DNA from 3 places in the Nonomuraea diastatica genome. Region 2 is predicted to be linked to each of the others. Evidence: riboswitches for the same ligand, from Rfam matches in the RefSeq annotation. Region 2 holds a riboswitch; each other region holds the start of a gene.

Region 1 (6,088 bases), on a different contig from region 2:
GACGTGTCCGGCAAGGGCGTCGACGCGGGCACCAGGGCGCTGCTGCTGTCCGGCACGTTCGGCGGGCTGCTCGGATCGGTCGACGACTTCCTGCCCGCGTGCAACACCTATCTCCACCGCCAGCGAGGCGACGAGGGGTTCGTGACCGCGGTGCACGTGCGGCTCGACCTCGACACGGGCGACTACACGATCACCTCGGCCGGGCATCCCCCGGTGGTGAAGTTCGACGCGGGCACGGGCAACTGGCAGGTGGCCTCGGCCAAGGGCGTGGTGCTCGGCGTGGTGCCAGACCTGCACTGCGAGCCCGACAGCGGCACTCTGCGCAAGGGCGATGCGCTGTTGCTCTTCACCGACGGCCTCATCGAACAACCGGGCCGCGACATCGACGCCGGGCTCGACCGGCTGCTCGGCGAGGCGGAGCGGCTGCTGCCGTCCGGTTTCCGCGACGGTGCGCGGCCGCTGGTCAACGCCATGGCCTCCGGCCACAACGACGACTGCGCCTTGGTGCTGATCTGGCGCCCCTGATGACGAACCACATGGGTCAGGTCGTGTTGGCAGTCACTGGCAGCGGGCTCGACGCTGCTGAGATCCTCTAGAGGTTCGGGCCCCGGCGGAGCGGCGCGGCTCCACCGGGTCCCGTCACAGCCAGCCCTGGTCGCTGGCGATGCGCACGGCGTCGAGCCGGTTGCGGGCCCCGGTCTTGCACATGATGCGCGACAGATGATTGCGCACGGTGCCCACCGACAGGAAGAGCTGGTCGGCGATCTCGGTCGAGCGGGCCCCGCCCGCCGCGACGCGCAGCACGTCGAGCTCCCTCCTGGTGAGCGGATTCGTCTCACACTGGAGCGCGGCCGCGGCCAGCTCGGACTCGATGGCCCGGCGGCCCGCCGCCACCAGGCGCACCCCCTCGGCCAGCCGCTCCGGCGGCACGCACAGGCTCATGAACCCCAGCGCGCGCTCGGCCAGCGCCCTGCGCACCTGGCCTGGATGGGGATCGGCCGACAACATCAGCACCTTGCATCCCGGCGCCCGCTCGGAGAGCCCGGCCAGAACGGAGCTCCCCGGCAGGCCGGTGTCGACGACGGCCACGTCGGGGCAGCTCTCGACGGCCGCCCGCACCGCGTCGTCCGCGCTTCCTGCCTGCGCCACGACCCGCAGGTCGGGCTCGGCTCCAAGGATGGCCAGCAGGCCACGGCGCACCAACGGCAGGTGCTCTGCGATCAGTATGCGGATCAAGGACCCCCCTTCATCGTCTCTTAGGGTGATCGTTTGATCGCGTACTGTCAATGCGTTCCAAAAGGTGGGCAAGCCGTACCGCGCGGTAGATTCGACTACCCTTGGGTTGGCGGTTTTTCGCCGGTCCTGCCGTCTGCCGTGGAGCGCGACTCAATGAACTGGCTCTATCTCGTGGGGATCGTCCTTTTCCTCCTCGGGTTGATGTTCTCCATCGCGCTGCATGAGCTCGGTCACCTGGTGCCGGCCAAGATCTTCGGCGTGCGGGTGACCCAATACATGGTGGGTTTCGGCTCGACGGCCTGGTCACGGCGGAAGGGCGAGACCGAATACGGCATCAAGTGGATCCCGCTCGGCGGCTACATCCGCATGATCGGCATGCTTCCGCCGCGGCCCGGTGACGACCCCTCCAAGGCCAGGAGCACCGCGACGGGGCCGTTCCAGGGGCTCATCGAGTCCGCCCGCGACGCCGCCCTGGAAGAGGTGCGGCCGGGCGACGAAGACCGCGTCTTCTACCGCAAGAAGTGGTGGCAGAAGGTCATCATCATGTCCGGCGGCCCGGCGATGAACTTCGTGCTGGCCTTCGTCTTCTTCAGCATCCTGCTGGTCGGCATCGGCCTGCCCACGTGGGCCCCGATCGTCTCGCCCGAGACCAACACGTGCGTGATCCCCGTCGCGGAGCAGCGCACCACGTGCAAGCCCACCGACAAGCCGACCCCCGCCGCCCAGGCCGGCCTGAAGCCCGGCGACCGCCTGGTCTCCCTCGACGGCAAGAAGATCGGCGACTGGACCGCCGCCACCCACCTGATCCGCTCCCACGGACCGGGCGCCGCGCAGCTCGGCATCGTCCGCGACGGCAAGCCGATGACGCTCAACGTCACGCTCATCGCCCAGGACCGGCCCAACCTCGAAGACCCGGAGAAGATCGACAGGAACGTCGGCTTCCTCGGCGTGCTGCCCACCGAGGTCATGCAGCAGCAGAACCTCGGTCAGGTCATCGGCTACATGGGCGAGCTGACGGGCAGGGTCGCGACCTCGCTGCTCAACCTGCCGGAGAAGATGGTCGGCGTCTGGCACGCCGCCTTCTCCGGCGAGGAGCGCGACCCCGAAGGCCCGGTCGGCGTCGTCGGCGCCGGCCGCATGGGCGGCGAGATCCTCGCCTCCGACCTGTCCAACGAGAAGAAGATCGCCATCTTCGTCAACCTGCTGGCCGGGTTCAACCTCGCGATCGGCATGTTCAACCTCATCCCGCTGCTGCCCCTCGACGGCGGGCACGTCGCCGGTGGCCTGTGGGAGGGCATCAAGCGGGCCTACGCCAAGATCCTGCGCCGGCCCGAGCCCGGCTACGTGGACATCGCGAAGGTGCTGCCGCTGACCTACGCGATCGCGATCGTCATGATGATCATGGCGGGCCTGCTCATCTACGCCGACCTGGTCAACCCGCTGCGGTTGACAGGCTGACGCCCGGCGGCTCTGGTTGTGCGTCTCAGCCGTGGATGGGGTAGGCGCTCTGGAAGGTCAGCCGCTGATCGGCGGTGTCGCCGATGTGGGTGAGGAGTTCGTCGAGAGCGGCGTATTCCTCCCATGGTTGCTGACCGCTCGCCTGGGCCAGGCGGGTCACGACGAGGTCTTCGAGGTCCGGGACACGCCTGTTCTTCCAGACCTTGTCGGCCAGGCTCACCAGCAGGTCCTCGAGGGTGATGTCGATGTCCGTCCAGGACGCGTGTGTGGCCGCGAAACGGGCGAGCGCGTCATCGAACCCATGCTGGAGCAGCAGGTCCCTGCCGGCCGCTTCGTGGGTCGAGCCGGGGCCTGAGAGTTCGGCGATGCGCAGGGACTTGCCGATGTCGTGGGTCGCGGCGCCGAAGAGCACGGCCTGCCGGTCGAAGTCAAGGTGGGGGTGCCGTTGCCGGACCCAGTCGGTGATCTGCCAGGCGACGTCATGGACGAGACGGAGGTGGGCCGCCAGCCTGGGCGGGCAGTTCAGCGACTTCAGCAGCTCGGCGACCTGGTCCGGCACTGGGCGCAGCGGTGGCTCGGCGGCATCGTTCAGGGCATGGGCCAGCGCGGCGGAGTTCGCAACGGTGGGTTCAGGCTGGGCGAGGTGCTGTCTGGCCCGGATCCAGACCGCCTCGAACTCCTGGCGGGTGATCCCGGCGGCTTGAGCTGCATCCCGCCACCCGTCGAGGCTGCCCTCTGCCAGGACGCCATAGCGGCGCTCGTAGGACTGGAGGGCGGCAAGGTTCTCCTGGTCTCGGAGACGGAGAACCTCCTCGAGGGCTGTCGCGGTTATCGGCTGCTGTTCGGGGCCGTGCAGGTCGACTTGCCGTACGGCCCATTCCTCATCATCAAGCTCGTAATGGGACCAGATGTCCTCTTCCGCGGAGTAGAGACGGATCCAGCGCGCCATGTCGGCATGATGTCAGATCTGGTTACGTACGCGGCCCGCCCCTACGTTCAGTTCATCGAGACGTGCACGTGGTCGTAGTGGTTCTCGGTGATGCTGCCGCGGTCGGACATCGTGCTCCAGCCCGAGCCGTGGTTGATGCGCTGCTTCCAGATCACGTATTTGACGCCCAGCTTGCTCTGGTTCTTGATGGCCCACTCCGCGATGCGGTCGCCCAGGGCGAGGTTGGCGGCTGAGGGCATCGAGCCTCCCGTGCTCATCATGAAGTCACAGGCCCGGCCCAGGGGGTGCTCGCCGCTGGAGCCCGAGCGGAAGCAGCCGACGGTGAAGGGCAGCGCGAAGTTCTTGCTGATCTGCTCCTTCATCAGCCGGGTGCGCGGGGTGATGTTGTCGGAGCCGGAAGGCAGTTCGGGCGCCCAGCCGCCGTCGGCCCTGCGGTTGGTGCCGAACGGCACCAGGTCCTGGAGCTTCTTCTGGATGTCGTCGATGACGTCTTCGGCCTCGTCGCGCCGGCCGGCGACCTCGGCCGCGTCCTTGCGGATCTTGTCGGCGAGTTCGGCGGCCTCCACGGCGGCCTTCTTCTTCTCGTCGCGCGCCTTGGCCACGCCCTGCACGAACGCCTGCTGCTCGGCGGTGACCTGGTTGAGCACCGCGGCGCCGCCACTGTTCTCGGGCAACATGAACGCGGGCACCCCAGGGTTGCCGTTCTGGTAGCGCAGACGGGCTATCTCGGCGACCCGCTTCTCGGCCGTCGTCACCGCCTCCTCGGCGGTGGCCAGCCGGGCTTTGGCCGCCTTGGCGGACTTCTGCGCCTTGGCCAGCTCGACGCGCTTGAGGTTGTACGCCTCGATCAGCTTGTCGACCTTGTTGTTGAGCTGCTTGAGCTGCGCGCGCAGCTCCGACTCCTTGGGTTTGGGGGCCGCGGACGCCGGGGCCGCCGAGACGACGACGGCGGCGGCGGTGATGAGACCGATGGCAAGACTCGCGGGGGACGAAGCCGCCACGTAGGTGATCCTCTCCCTCTGCCGGCCGGGTTAGCTGACGGGTTCGGGTATGGGAGCTGCGTTCCCTACCACCGAAGTGGATTCACCCCAGGTGCGATGGGTCCCCGGCTCCCGGGCAACTCGCCCGGGATTAGGCGGTGCAACGGTTGTTACGGCCGATGCATAAAGGGATATTAGTGGTAGATCACGATTCATGCGACCTTAACTAGAAATCTATTCTTGATCTACTTGTGATCGGAGCATGCTCGCGGCCTCCTCCGGCAGCACGTCGTTGACGAACGCGCCCATCGCGGACTCCGAGCCCGCCAGATACTTGAGCTTGTTCGGCGCCCGCCGGATGCTGAAGAGCTCCAGATGCAGGTGCGCGAGCTCGCGGCCCCGCCGCACCGGGGCCTGGTGCCAGGCCGAGATGTACGGCATCACGACCCCGAACAACCCGTCGAAGGCCCGCAGCACCGAGGTGTAGAGCGGGGCGAACGCCGCACGCTCCTCCTCCGTGAGCGCCGCCAGGTCCGGCACCTGCCGGTGTGGATACACGTGCACCTCGAACGGCCAGCGCGCGGCCGCCGGCACGAACGCCGTCCACAGCTCGTTGCCGGCCACCACCCGTGTCCCGGCGGCACGTTCGGCGGCCAGCACGTCGGCGAAGAGGTTGCCCGCGCCCTGGTAGCGGGCCGCGGCGCCGAGCTGGAGTTTCGTCCTGGGCGTGACGTACGGGTAGGCGTAGATCTGGCCGTGCGGATGCGCCAGCGTGATGCCGATCTCCTCGCCCCGGTTCTCGAAGCAGAATACCTGCTCCACACCCTCGATCCCGGACAACTCGGCCGTACGGTCGGCCCACGCCTCCATGACCACCTGCACCTGGGCGTCGGAGAGCTTGGAGAAGGATGACGAGTGGTCCGATGTAAAGCACACCACCTCGCACCGCCCCACTCCCGGACGAGCCTCACTCAGACCGCCCACATCGTGATAAGTCCCAAAATTCGTGGAGAAAGAGGGGAAGCGGTTCTCGAACACCGCCACGTCGTAGTCGTACGCCGGGATCTCTGTCGCCCGTGTGTCCGACGACGGGCACAACGGGCACTCGGCGGACGTGCCCGTCGGCAGGAACGTCCGCGTCTGCCGGTGCCCGGCCATCGCGATCCACTCCTCGGTCAGCGGATCGTAGCGCAGCCCGGACGCCACCGGCCGGGGCTCCAGCGGTCGCCGGTCGATCGCGCTCCGGTCGGCGTCGTCGCGCCGGTCGAAGTAGATCAGCTCTCGGCCGTCGGCCAGATGGGTGACGGTGCGCTTCAATGCGTGCCCTCCGCGATGATCAGTTCTCCGGCCCGCTCGGCCAGTTCGGTGCGTGCGTCCTCGGGCAGCCCCGCGTCGCTGATGACCATGTCGGCCTCGCTCAGCTCGGCGATGGTGCTGATGCCCACCGTGTTCCACTTCGTGTGGT
Region 2 (6,088 bases):
CATGGGGGCGGCGCTCGCTGATCCGAAGCCGACCATCGGGCAGGCCAAGGCCAAGCTCGACAAGCTCAACGACAAGGCCGACAAGGTCGTCGACCGCTACAACTCGGCGACCGAGCGCTACAAGAAGGCCAAGGGCACCTACGCGAAGCTGAACACGAGCTACAAGCGCAAACTCCGTACGGTCGCCGACCTGCGCACCCAGATCGCCGACATGGCCGCCACCGTCTACCGGGCCGGCGGCTACGCCACCTCCATGCCGGGGCTGGTCGGTGCCGACAACCCGCAGGGACGGCTGGCCGGGATGGCGCTGGCCGGGCAGATGGCCAAGGAGCGCTCGGAAAAGCTGGCCGCGTTCGACCGGGAGAACCGCGGGCTGAAGAAGGAGCGGGACAAGGCGCAGGGCGCGCTGCGGTCGGCCGACGAGGTCCGTGGCGAGGTCGAGAAGGAGCGCAAGGAGATCCTCGGTCTGATCGCCAAGCAGAAGAAGCTCCTGAGAAAGCTGGGCGCCTACAAGACCGGCGATCCGAACAGCACCGGCATCGAGTACACGGGACCCGCGTCGGGGAACGCCGCGGCGGTGCTGCGGTTCGCGTTCGCGCAGGTCGGCAAGCCGTACGTGTTCGGCGGGACGGGGCCGGGCGGCTACGACTGCTCGGGGCTGACCCAGGCGTCATGGCGGGCCGCGGGCGTGTCGCTGCCCAGGACGACGTGGGCGCAGTGGGCGTGGGGCGCCAGCCGCAAGGTGTCGCTGAACGCGCTCCAGCCGGGGGATCTCATCTTCAGCGAGGGCCTGGGGCACGTCAGCATTTATGCGGGCAACGGGAAGATCGTCCATGCGCCGCAGACGGGCGACGTGGTCAAGGTCGTCAGCCTCTCCGACTACGGACGCGGCCTCGTGGGCGCCGTCCGCCCGTAGTTCCCGCCCATTCTTCTACGACGCGCCATCGTTGCCGCCGTGCGGACGGTCCGCGATCACGGTGTGCTCTCCCTTGATCACCTTGGGTCCAGCGCATACGAGGCGGAATGTGACAAAGGCGACATCTGACCCCTGACAAGACCGGGGTGTCGCGAAGTGTGAGCAGGGTCACTTTTTGGTAACGACGCCCCATGTTCCAGCAGGGGTTCGGGAGTTTACTGAGGCCTTTGTCGATCTTTACAGCCTGACTCCGCTTTTGCCGATCCTTGACCGTTCGGCGTAGCTTCTGGCGTCGTCGCGGTGCACAAGCCATGGCGCCGCGAACCCGCATCGGTCCCTCCCGATGTGAAGACAGATGAAGATCCGCTGGTCATCGCCGCGATATCCCCATGACACCACCACTGAATCGGGCGATGACCTGCCGAATCCGTGCAGTCAGGAGGCACGGAACCGGGGACCCAGCGATCCCAGTTCCCCAGGGATCAGGGGTGAATCGGCGCGCCATCGCGCCGTAGGGCGACTTCCAGGCCCGAATCCGACAGCTAACCCGGTAGGCGTTCGTGGAAGACCCAAGGAGAAATCCTGTCTACCTCCCTGCACAACCCCCGTCTGTCCCGCCTTGCCCTGCGTGGCGTGGTGCTCACGATGACCGTGACGGCCGGAGGTCTCGTCCTCCATGCCCCCACGGCCTCCACGGCTCAGGCGGCGACGACGAGCGATACGGCCGGCCTCTCCTCGGTGAGGGCGGCCACGGCCGCCACCACTGCGAAGTCGGCCAAGGCCGCTCGGAAGCGAGCAGCCAAGATCGCTCGGCAGAAGGTGAAGGCCGGCAAGGCCATCGCCGTGGCCAAGAGCCAGATCGGTGACCCGTACCGTTACGGCGCCACAGGCCCTGGCTCGTTCGACTGCTCCGGCCTCGTCCAGTACGCCTGGAAGAAGGCCGGGGTGAAACTCCCGCGCGTGGCGAGCAGCCAGTTCGCCCGCACCAGGAACAAGGTCGCCTGGCGCAACCTCAAGCCCGGTGACCTCATGTTCTTCAACGGGCTCGGCCACGTGGGCATGTACGTCGGCAAGGGCAAGATGATCCATTCGCCGCGGACAGGCGAACGGGTGCGCATCGACAAGCTGGGCGGATGGCGCAAGTCGTCGTTCGTCGGCGCGGTCCGTCCCGGCCTCTGATGAAGCCCCGCCCGGGTCCCGGGAGATCTTCCGGGCCTGGGCGGGCTCCCGCGGAAGCGCGTCCTTCCCGTCGTAGGCGACCGGCCCCTCGATCGGGCCCCACGCCGATCGGGCCCCACTACGATCGGCCCCCACTACGATCGGCAGGGTGTCCGAGCAGGTGAGCCGACGAGCCGCGCTGGCCGCGCTCCTCCTCCTCGGCCTCGCCGCCGACGCCCCCGCTCCCGGATCACCCGTCTTCCCCGCAGAGGCCCGCGGCCTGTGGCCGGACGGCCAGGCCACCGCCCGCGGGGCACGTTCCTTCGTCACCGGCCACCGCGCCGCGCCCGCCACGCTCAGCGATCTCGCCCGCCGCGCCGACTCGGCGGGCCTGCGGGTCACGGCGGTGCTCGGCCGTCCGGTGCGGCCCGTGGTCATCGTTCCCGGCTCCGCGCAGGACGCGGCCCGGCTGGCCGGAGTGGAGCGGCTCGACGGGCTGGCGGCGGTGGCCGACGACGGCCGGGTGATCGTCGTCCCCGAGCCGTTCGGCAGGCTCACCTCCACCGGCAAGGATGTCGTCCTCACTCACGAGCTGACCCACGTCGCCGCGGGCACCGGCGGGCTGCCCGCCTGGCTCTACGAAGGCTTCGCCGACTACGTGGCCTACCGGGACGCCGGGCTGCCCGTGCGCACGGCCGCCGCCGAGCTGGCCGCCGAGGTGCGGGCCGGGCGCGTGCCGGCCGCGTTGCCGGGGCCTGAGGCCTTCGCCGCGGGCGGGCCTGACCCCGGACGCCTCGCGCTGGCGTACCAGGAGGCCTGGCTGGCGTGTCGGTTCCTCTCCCGCCGTTTCGGTGAGAGGAGCCTGGTGAGGCTCTACCGTGATGCGCAGGCGGCCGGCGTCGACGAGGCGCTCGCCGCGCTCGGGCTGTCCGTGGCCACGCTGACGGCACGGTGGCGCGCGTACGTGCGGGAGCAGCTCGCGTGAGTGGGGAGAAGGATGAGCGGACGGCGGGACGCGGACGGCCCATCTGAGGAGGCCGAGGCGAGCGGCGGCGAGGTGACCGCCGCAGGGCCCGGTGACGGCGTTCTCGCGGGCGCCGTCAGGGCGAAGGACCCCGCGCAGACGGACGACGGAGCGGCGGGGGCGTGGAGACGTCGCGAGCACCCGGCACGCGACCCGGAGGTGGACCCGGCGCACGACCCGGCGGTGGGCGCGGCCGAGCGCCGGTTCAGGCGGCAGGCGGCCGTGGTCTTGGCGGTGCTCGCGGCGGTGATTCTGGCCGTGGCCGCCTTCAGCACGCCGTGGCGGGTCCTGGCCGCCGGGCCGCCCGACCCGGCGCGCGACTTCACCGCCGCCGAGATCGCCAGGGCGCAGGCGTTCGACGCGGCCACGTCCCTGCCGAGCTATCTCGGGCTGGCGCTCACGCTGGCCTTCGCGGCCCTGCTCGTGGCCACCCCCTTCGGGGCGAAGGTGCTGGGCCGGCTGAAAGGCCCCTGGTGGTTGCGGGTGGTCCTCGGCGTGCTGGTCCTCACCGCGATCGTCGAGGCGGTCAGGTGGCCGCTCGGCGTCTGGTTCGAGACGCTGCTGCGCGACTACGGCCTGTCCACCCAGGACTGGGCGGGCTGGACCGCCGACCGGCTGAAGAGCCTCGGCGTGGAGGCCTTCCTGCTCTGCCTCATGCTGCTCGTCCTCGTGGGGCTGGCCCGCAGGGTGCGGCGCTGGTGGATCCCGGCGGCCGTGGGGGCGTGCGCGCTGACCGTGGTGATGTCGTTCCTCTATCCGGTGGTGTTCGAGCCGCTGTTCAACGACTTCACGTCCATGCCGCAGGGCTCGTTGCGCGACAATCTGCTGGACATGGCCGAGCGCGACGGCGTGCCGGTGCAGGACGTGCTGGTCGCCGACGCCTCGCGGCGCACGACGGCGCTCAACGCGTACGTGTCGGGCTTCGGCGCCACCCGCAGGATCGTCGTCTACGACACGCTGCTCAAGGCGCCGCAGCCCCAGGTCGAGCTGGTCGTCGCCCATGAGCTGGGCCACGCCGAGGCCGACGACGTGCTCTACGGAACGCTCGTCGGTGCCCTGGGGGCGGCGCTCGGCGCGGTCCTGCTGTTCGTGGTGTTCGGCGCGGTACGCCGGCGCGCCGGCGTCACCTCGATCGCCGATCCGCGCGCGGTCGGCGTGGTCATGGGCCTGATGACGCTGGGCTCGCTGATCATGGGCCCCGCCCAGAATGTGATCAGCCGCCACGTCGAGGCCAGGGCCGACGTGCACGCGCTCGACCTCACCCGGGATCCGGCCACGTTCATCGCCATGCAAAAACGGCTGGCAATTACCAATATTTCCGACTTGTCGCCGGATCCTGTGGAATATGTGCTTTATGCCTCCCATCCTTCCAGCCCTGAGCGCATCGCCCTGGCCCGCTCATGGGCCGAGCTGAACGGCGTCCCGGTGCCGTGACCCATGCGGACGTGCTCTTCGTCACGAACGACTTCCCGCCCCGGCCGGGCGGCATCCAGTCGTTCGTGCACGGGCTCGCGCTGCGCACGCCGGGCGTGACCGTCTACGCCCCCGCCTGGCCGGGATGCGCGGACTTCGACCGGCGCCAGCCGTACCGGATCGTGCGGCATCCCACGCGGCTCATGCTGCCGGCCCCGGCCGTCGCGCGCAGGGCGGCCGCGCTGGTGGCCGAGCATCGTGTGCGGACCGTCGTGTTCGGCGCGGCGGCGCCGCTCGGCCTGCTCGCGCCACGCCTGCGAGCGGCGGGCGCGCGGCGCGTGGTGATGCTCACCCACGGCCACGAGGCGTCGTGGGCGAGCGCGCCCGGCTTCCGCGCCGTGCTGCGCAGGATCGGCGAGCACGCCGACGTGGTGACGTATCTTGGCGAGTACACGCGAGCCCGCCTGGCCGCCGCCATCCCCCCGGCCAAGCTCGTACGCCTCGTTCCCGGCGTGGACACCGGCCAGTACCGCCCCGGAACGGCCCGCCGGTCCATCAGGGCCGAGCTGGGCCTGGACGACAGGCCGGTGGTGGTGTGCGTGTCGCGGCTGGTCCCCCGCAAGGGCCAGGACCAGCTCATCAGGGCCTGGCCACAGGTGCTGCGCGCGGTGCCGGACGCGGTCCTGCTGCTGGTGGGCGACGGGCCCCACCGCAGGACGCTGGAGCGGCTGGCGGCGGGGCGCGAGTCGGTCAGATTCACCGGCGCGGTGCCGGCGGCCGGCCTGCCCGGCTACTACGCCGCCGGCGACGTCTTCGCGATGCCGTGCCGCACCCGGTGGAAGGGCCTGGACGTGGAGGGGCTCGGGATCGTGTTCCTGGAGGCGTCGGCGACCGGGCTGCCGGTGGTCGTCGGCGCGTCCGGCGGCACGACCGACGCGGTGCGGTCCGGCGAGACCGGGCTGGTCGTCGACGGCGAGGACGTCGACGATATCGCGCGGGCCCTCGTCGAGCTGCTGAGCGACCCCGGCAAGGCGCGCAAGATGGGCGCGGTCGGCCGTGACTGGATCGCCCGCGAATGGGCGTGGGACCATGTGGCCGCCCGTTTCCGGGCTCTTCTCTAGCCTCCTCCTCCAGGGCCTTCCTCTAGCCCATGGTCGACCCCAGCGTGAGGCCGGCCACGAACTGCTTGTGCAGCAGCTGGAAGACGATGAGCGTCGGCAGCGCCACCAGCACCGACCCGGCCGCCAGCAGGTTGTAGTCGGTGAAGAACTGGCCGCGCAGGTTGTTCAGCGCCGAGGTGACGGGCAGCTTGTCGCCCGACGACATCAGCACCAGCGCCCACAGGAAGTCGTTGTACATCCACGTGAACTGCAGCGTGGACAGCGCCGCCAGCACCGGCCGGCACAGCGGCAACGTCAGCCGCCAGTACCGTTTCCACACCCCGGCCCCGTCCACCAGCGCCGCCTCGCTGATCTCCTCGGGGATGGTGCGCATGAAGTTCGCCATCACGAAGACGCAGAAGCCGAACTGGAACGCCACGTGGATGAGGATCAGCCCCAGGTAGGAGTCGTAGAGCG
Region 3 (6,088 bases), on a different contig from region 2:
GGCCCGTTGGGCAGCCGCAGCATGCGGATCGCCACCTCGACCGTCCCCTGGGGCACCCCGAGCCGCCGTTCGACCGCCCACCCTCCCTTCGGTCCCCGCTCCTTGGGCAGGGTGTCGTAGAGCACCTCGGCCCCGAACGCGTGGGCGAAGAACTTCGTCGCCTCGTCAAGGTCGGGCACCGTCACCCCGACGTGGTCGATGCCGTGCACGGTCATGGACTGTCTCCCCTCACGGCCGCCGAGCCGTCGTCGTTGCCGTCGTGCCGCGCCTTCCTTGTGCCGTCCACCGTGCCGTGTGGCTGGTGGGCCGCTGCCGGGCCGTCGTCGCGTCGTTCTCTCGCGCGCGGGGTCACCGGCCGCGGAGCCTGGAGATCAGCCCCAGGTCCTCCGCGCAGCGGCCGAGCCCGAGCGCCACGGACTCCAGCGGCCGTTCCGCCCTGCTCACCGGAATGCCCAGCGCCGCCCGCAACCGCCGGCCGAGCCCGCGCAGCAGCGCGCCGCCGCCCACCACCACCGCGCCGCGGTCGGCGAGATCCGAGGAGATCTCGGGCGGGCACTGCTCGACGGTTTCGATCGCCGCCCGCACGATGGACTCGATGGGCTGCCTGGTCGCCTCGTAGATCCGCTGCACGGGCAGCGGCACCGAACGCTCACGGCCGGTGTCGCTCTCGCGTCCGCGCACCGTGACCTGCCGATACAGTGGCTTCCACGCGCTGCCGGCACACCGCTTGGCCGACTCGGCCTCCTCCTCGTCGAGTTGCAGCCCGTGGTCGCGTTCGACCTGGCGGATGATGGCCCGGTTCATGCCCTCGCCTCCGCCGGGGACCGTGGCGGCCGCGATCACGGAGCCGTGGGAGAGCACGGCGATCCGGGTGGTGTCGCGCCCGATGTCGATCACCATGCGCCCGGCGCAGTCCTTGACCGGCAGGCCCACGCCCAGCGCCGCCGCCAGCGCGTGCGGGATCAGCAGGATCTGCCGGGCCTCCGTCTCGAACGCGATGTCGCGCAGCGCCGCACGTTCGATCGGGGTGGAGTTGTTCGGGAGCGCCAGCACGACGCGCGGCCTGGAGAACGGATGCCCGTGCACCTTGCGCAGGAAGTATCTGATCAGGTGCCGGGCGAGCTCGTCGTCGACCGGGAGGCCGCCGCTGACCGGCCAGCGTGTCTCTCCCCGCGCGCCCTGCGCGGCCTCGGTGCCGTATCCGACGACCCGGCCCGTGCGGCTGTCCAGCATGACGGCGGAGGGCTCGTCGAGCACGATGCCTTTGCCCTTGACGTAGATCCGGGTGCTCGCGGCACCCAGATCCATCGCCAGGTCATGACCGAGCACGTTCATCGCGGCACGTCCATCGTGGCATTCGGGGCGTCGACCAACATGCGGGGTGTATTTCCTGGGCCACTCCAACACAACACCAGCAACCGAACGGTCTCCCTTTACCCGGCGGGCGTACGCTTCCGTCGTGCTCGACTACGACCTCGAAGCCGCACATTACGACGAGACCCGTGGCGGTCTGCCGCGGGCCGAGGCCGCCGCCGAGGCCGTGCGCGGGCTGCTGCCCGGGGGCACGCTGCTCGACGTCGCGTGCGGCACCGGGCTGGTGACCAGGGAACTGGCCGGGCGCGGCCTGCGGGTGCTCGGCGTGGACGCCTCCGCCGGCATGGCGCGGGTCGCCGCAGGGCGCGTGCGCGTAACCCTGGGTGACGGCTGCGCGTTGCCCGTACGCGACGGGGCGGTCGACGCGGTCACCACGATCTGGCTGCTGCACCTGCTCGACGACGCCCGTCCCGTGATCGCCGAGGCCGCGCGCGTGGTGCGGCCAGGCGGGGTGTACGTCACGACGGTCGACAAGCGGGCCGCCCACGGGCCTGGAGGCCGGCGGCATCCCGCCGACGCCCCGGAGCTGGTCGTGGCGGAGGCGTCCCGGCACGGTCTGCGGCAGGCCGGCGAGGCCACGTTCGTGGGTCACGGGCAGGGGCGGGACGGGCCGGACCCGGTGTTCCGGCTGCTGGCGTTCACCCGCGACGGGTGACAGGGCGAGGTCGGTTTCGCGTCGAAAGCGACGCCGTGCGAAGCTGTCGTTGTCCCCAACACCATGGAGGTCCTCATGGCGGAATCACCGGAGCCGGAAGTCAGCGAAACTCCCGAGGACGAGATGAAGCGCAAGTTCCGCGAAGCACTGGAGCGCAAGCGCAACCAGCACGCGGGCTCCGGCGCTGGTGGCAGGGGCGTCGACCCATCGAAGATTCACGGGACGCACGGCCCGGCTGCGAGTAAGAGATCGTTCAGGCGCAAGAGCGGCGGCTGAGCCGGAAGGAACTGAGGGGGTACGGCATGCCGTACCCCCTTTCGTATTCCCGCGCTAGGTAGATCTTTGCCCGGTTGATGGCGAATCGTTTGCGTATGTCCGATTCGCTGCTAGAGTTGCCGCCATTACCAGCCGGTGACCTGGCCCTTACCCAAGAGAGGGCCTCCGGCTGGCGCCGAATCCCGACTCGATCGGGAACCGGGGACCCACCCTCACTGGGGTGAATCCGGCCGCGTGCCGGTAGGGCATCTCCACGCCCGAACCCGTCAGCTAACCCGGTAGGTGTGATGGAGAGGACATAACGCATGTATCACCGCGTCGTACCCCCGAATCGCGTAGTGCCGGCCGCCTGAGCGGCCCTCCTTCCCCAGGTTCTTTCTCTCGCCCGATGTAGTCGCTCGGGCGTGCCGCAGCGCCGTGCCTGCTTGCCGGCGTGCCTCCCCCTCGTCCCCTCGCGAAGGACTCCACATTTCATGTCTCCCCGTTTTGGCCTGCGTTCCCTCGCCCTGCTCACCGCCTCCACCGTCAGCTCGATGAGCGTCGTCTGCACCGCGGCACACGCCGATCCGGGCGCCGAAGAGAAGGTCCTGTTCAAGGGCTCCACCACGGCGTCGTACTTCTGGGACGACGGCTCGGGCAGGGCCGGCGACACCGGCCTGCCCGCCAGCGGCAAGCCGATGCAGAAGGGCATGGCCGCCAGCCCGAGCTGGCCGCTGCTGACCGAGGGGTACGTGATCTACAAGGGCAAGAAGATGCCCTTCTTCGTCGGGGACCGAGGGCCCGGGGAGCCGTCCAGCCGCGGCATCATGCTGGATCTCGACGCCAAGACGTTCGCCGACCTGACCGGGGGCACCTTCAACCGCGACTCGCTGATGATCGACGGTAACGGCGGCAAGGGGCACATCGAGATCGACTACGTCATCACCAAGTGGGGTGACGGCCTGGGCAAGAAGGGGCGGCCGGTGCCCTTCTCCACCGGCGCCTACGCCCGGCGAGGCTGACTTTACGAACGCGGCACCAGAATGACATTCTGGCCCCCGTGACCCTCCGCGTAGCCGCGAACGGCATCGACATCGCCTACGAAAGCATCGGCTCCCCCGACGGACGGCCCCTGCTCCTCATCATGGGGCTCGGCGCACAGCTCACCCACTGGGACGACGGGTTCTGCGAGCTCCTGGTGGAGCAGGGACACCACGTCGTCCGGTTCGACAACCGCGACGCGGGCCTGTCGACTCACCTCCACGACCAGGGCGCTCCCACGACGGGGGCGCCTTCGGCGTACCTGCTGGACGACCTGGCCGACGACACCGCGGGCTTCATGGACGCCATCGGCTGGCCGGCCGCCCACGTGGCCGGCGCCTCCATGGGCGGGATGATCGCCCAGTCCCTGGCCATCCGGTATCCGGCACGGGTGCTGACCCTGACCTCGATCATGTCGACGCCCGGCCCCACGGTCGCTCCGCCGACGGAGTCCGCGTTCGCGGCCCTGACCGCCCGCCCCGCCGCCGACCGCGCGGCCGTCATGGCGCAGGCGCTGGAGACGTATACGGTGATCGGCTCGCCCGGTTACGCGATGGACCGGGCGAGGGTCGTCCAGAGGGCGGGGCGCGCGTTCGACCGCTGCTTCGACCCGGCGGGCACGGGCCGGCAGCTGGCCGCGATCATGGCTTCGGGCGACCGTACGGACCTGCTGGCGAGCCTGACGATGCCGGCGCTGGTGCTGCACGGGGAGGACGATCCGCTCATCCCGGTCGAAGGCGGCCGGGCCACGGCGGCGGCCATTCCCGGCGCCCGGCTGGTGACCTATCCGGGCATGGGCCACGACCTGCCCGAGCCGCTCTGGCCGGAGATCGCCCGCGAGATCGCCAAGCTGACCGGCGCCTGACTACGCGGACCGCTCCCGCCGCCGGAGGATCTCGGCCACGTGGGTCTCGGCCCACGTGGCCACCGCCGAGATGGGGTCGTGCAGGGAACGGCCGAGGTCGGTCAGCGCGTACTCCACCCGCGGCGGCACCTCCGCGAACACCTCGCGCGTGATCAGCCCGTCCTGCTCCATGGTCCGCAACGTCTGCGTCAGCACCTTGGGCGTGACCCCGCCGATCCGCGAGCGCAGCCGGGTGAAGCGCATCGGCCCGTCGGCGAGGCAGAGCAGCACCAGCACCGACCATTTGTCGCCGATCCGGTCGAGGACCACCCGCGTCGGGCAATTCGGGTCGAAGACATCACCGGTATCCACAAGGTACTTATAGCACGGTGAAGTAACCAGTATCCGATCGATATCGTGGCGCCATGAAGATCCTTCTATTCGGCGCGACCGGCATGCTCGGTCAGCGCATCGCCGCTGAACTGACCGGCCGCGGGCACGAGGTGACCGGCCTCAGCCGCAGCGGGCCCGTCAAGGGCGACGTCCACGACGCCGCCACGCTGGCCAAGGGCCACGACGCCGTCATCTCCGCCATCGCGCCGCCGCGCGACGGCACCGAGCCGGGGCCGCCCTTCCTCGCCGCCAACCGCGCCCTCATCGACGGTGTGCGCGCGGCCGGGGTGCGCCGGCTCATCGTCATGGGCGGCGCGGGCAGCCTCCAGGTCTCGCCCGGCGTCGACCTGGTCGACACGCCCGGCTTTCCCGAGGGGCTGAAAAAGGAGGCGCTGGCCGCTCGTGCCGCGCTCGAGCTCTACCGGGAGGTCACGGACCTCGACTGGACCTACGTCTCGCCGGCTGCGGAGCTCGCGCCGGGCGAGCGTACGGGCGCCTTCCGCGTCGGCGGCGACACGCTGCTGACCGACGAGCAGGGCCGCAGCGCCATCAGCGCCGAGGACCTCGCGATCGCGATCGCCGACGAGGTGGAGCAGAACGCCCACCCGCGCAGCCGCATCACCGTCGCCTACTGAGCCGCCTCGCCGGGGCCCGGCCGGGGCTTCTCACCAGAGCCCGGTTGGGGCATGTCGCCGGAGCCGGCCGGGGCTACTGGCCGGAGACCGGCTGGGCGTCCTCGTCGGGGAGCAGCGCCTTCTCGTCGGGCTTGTGCACGAGCACGTTGTCCACGTACGACGTCACGGCCGTGGCCAGCCCCACGTCGGCGTTCGCCGTCTCCGACAGGAACCAGCGATGGTCGAGGATCTCGTGGAAGAGCTGCGCGGGCTCCAGCTTCCCGCGCAGCTCGGCCGGGATCGCCTCGACCGTGGGCTGGAACACCTCCGCCAGCCACCGGTGCGCCACGATGGCCTCGTCCTCGTGCCGCAGGCCCTTGGCGACCCTGAAACCGTCGAGGTCGTTGAGCAGCCGCCGCGCCTGGTTCTCCTCCACATCGAGCCCGGTCAGCCTGAGCAGCCGCCGCTGGTGGTGCCCCGCGTCCACGACCTTGGGCCGCACGATCAGCCGGCCGGTGCCGACCTTGCGCCGCACCATCATCTCGGCCACGTCGAAGCCGAGCAGGTTGAGCCGTCTGATCCGCTGCTCCACCCGGTGCCAGTCGACCTCCTCGATGATCTCGCTCTGGGTGATCTCGTCCCACAGGCGGTGGTAGCGGGCGACGATGTCCTCGGCGGTGTCCATGGGGTCGATCGACGGGTGCAGCAGTCCGCCGGCCTCCAGGTCGAGCATCTCGCCGAAGATGTTCGTGTGCGCCACGTCGATGTCGCCGCGCCGCTGCCCCTCGCTGATCATCGGGTGCATCTCGCCGGTCTCGGCGTCCACGAGGTAGGCCGCGAACGCCCCCGCGTCCCTGCGGAACAACGTGTTGGACAGCGAGCAGTCGCCCCAGTAGAAGCCGTTCAGGTGCA

What was found. A riboswitch is a leader RNA that binds a small molecule or an ion and turns the genes downstream of it on or off. The one in region 2 is predicted to bind cyclic di-AMP.
Region 1: another riboswitch for cyclic di-AMP. It lies ahead of E1294_RS40640 (coiled-coil domain-containing protein); the one in region 2 lies ahead of E1294_RS27410 (C40 family peptidase).
Region 3: another riboswitch for cyclic di-AMP. It lies ahead of E1294_RS34610 (hypothetical protein); the one in region 2 lies ahead of E1294_RS27410 (C40 family peptidase).

What each region holds. Positions count from the first base shown of each region.
Region 1 is NZ_SMKP01000172.1:2,229-8,316, forward strand. Features, by position in the region: gene E1294_RS40615 (PP2C family protein-serine/threonine phosphatase) at 1-525, shown strand, start outside; gene E1294_RS40620 (response regulator transcription factor) at 640-1,236, opposite strand; gene E1294_RS40625 (M50 family metallopeptidase) at 1,390-2,694, shown strand; gene E1294_RS55015 (HD domain-containing protein) at 2,720-3,643, opposite strand; gene E1294_RS40640 (coiled-coil domain-containing protein) at 3,691-4,644, opposite strand; cyclic di-AMP (ydaO/yuaA leader) riboswitch at 4,650-4,791, opposite strand; gene galT (galactose-1-phosphate uridylyltransferase) at 4,858-5,940, opposite strand; gene E1294_RS40650 (DeoR/GlpR family DNA-binding transcription regulator) at 5,937-6,088, opposite strand, start outside.
Region 2 is NZ_SMKP01000084.1:31,753-37,840, forward strand. Features, by position in the region: gene E1294_RS27405 (C40 family peptidase) at 1-916, shown strand, start outside; cyclic di-AMP (ydaO/yuaA leader) riboswitch at 1,326-1,488, shown strand; gene E1294_RS27410 (C40 family peptidase) at 1,550-2,095, shown strand; gene E1294_RS27415 (hypothetical protein) at 2,244-3,059, shown strand; gene E1294_RS27420 (M48 family metallopeptidase) at 3,072-4,532, shown strand; gene E1294_RS27425 (glycosyltransferase family 4 protein) at 4,499-5,632, shown strand; gene E1294_RS27430 (carbohydrate ABC transporter permease) at 5,655-6,088, opposite strand, start outside.
Region 3 is NZ_SMKP01000126.1:14,828-20,915, reverse strand. Features, by position in the region: gene E1294_RS34630 (VOC family protein) at 1-215, opposite strand, end outside; gene E1294_RS34625 (rod shape-determining protein) at 349-1,335, opposite strand; gene E1294_RS34620 (class I SAM-dependent methyltransferase) at 1,460-2,029, shown strand; gene E1294_RS34615 (DUF5302 domain-containing protein) at 2,105-2,305, shown strand; cyclic di-AMP (ydaO/yuaA leader) riboswitch at 2,469-2,605, shown strand; gene E1294_RS34610 (hypothetical protein) at 2,779-3,306, shown strand; gene E1294_RS34605 (alpha/beta fold hydrolase) at 3,345-4,190, shown strand; gene E1294_RS34600 (winged helix-turn-helix transcriptional regulator) at 4,191-4,541, opposite strand; gene E1294_RS34595 (NAD(P)-dependent oxidoreductase) at 4,595-5,197, shown strand; gene E1294_RS34590 (DUF4032 domain-containing protein) at 5,271-6,088, opposite strand, start outside.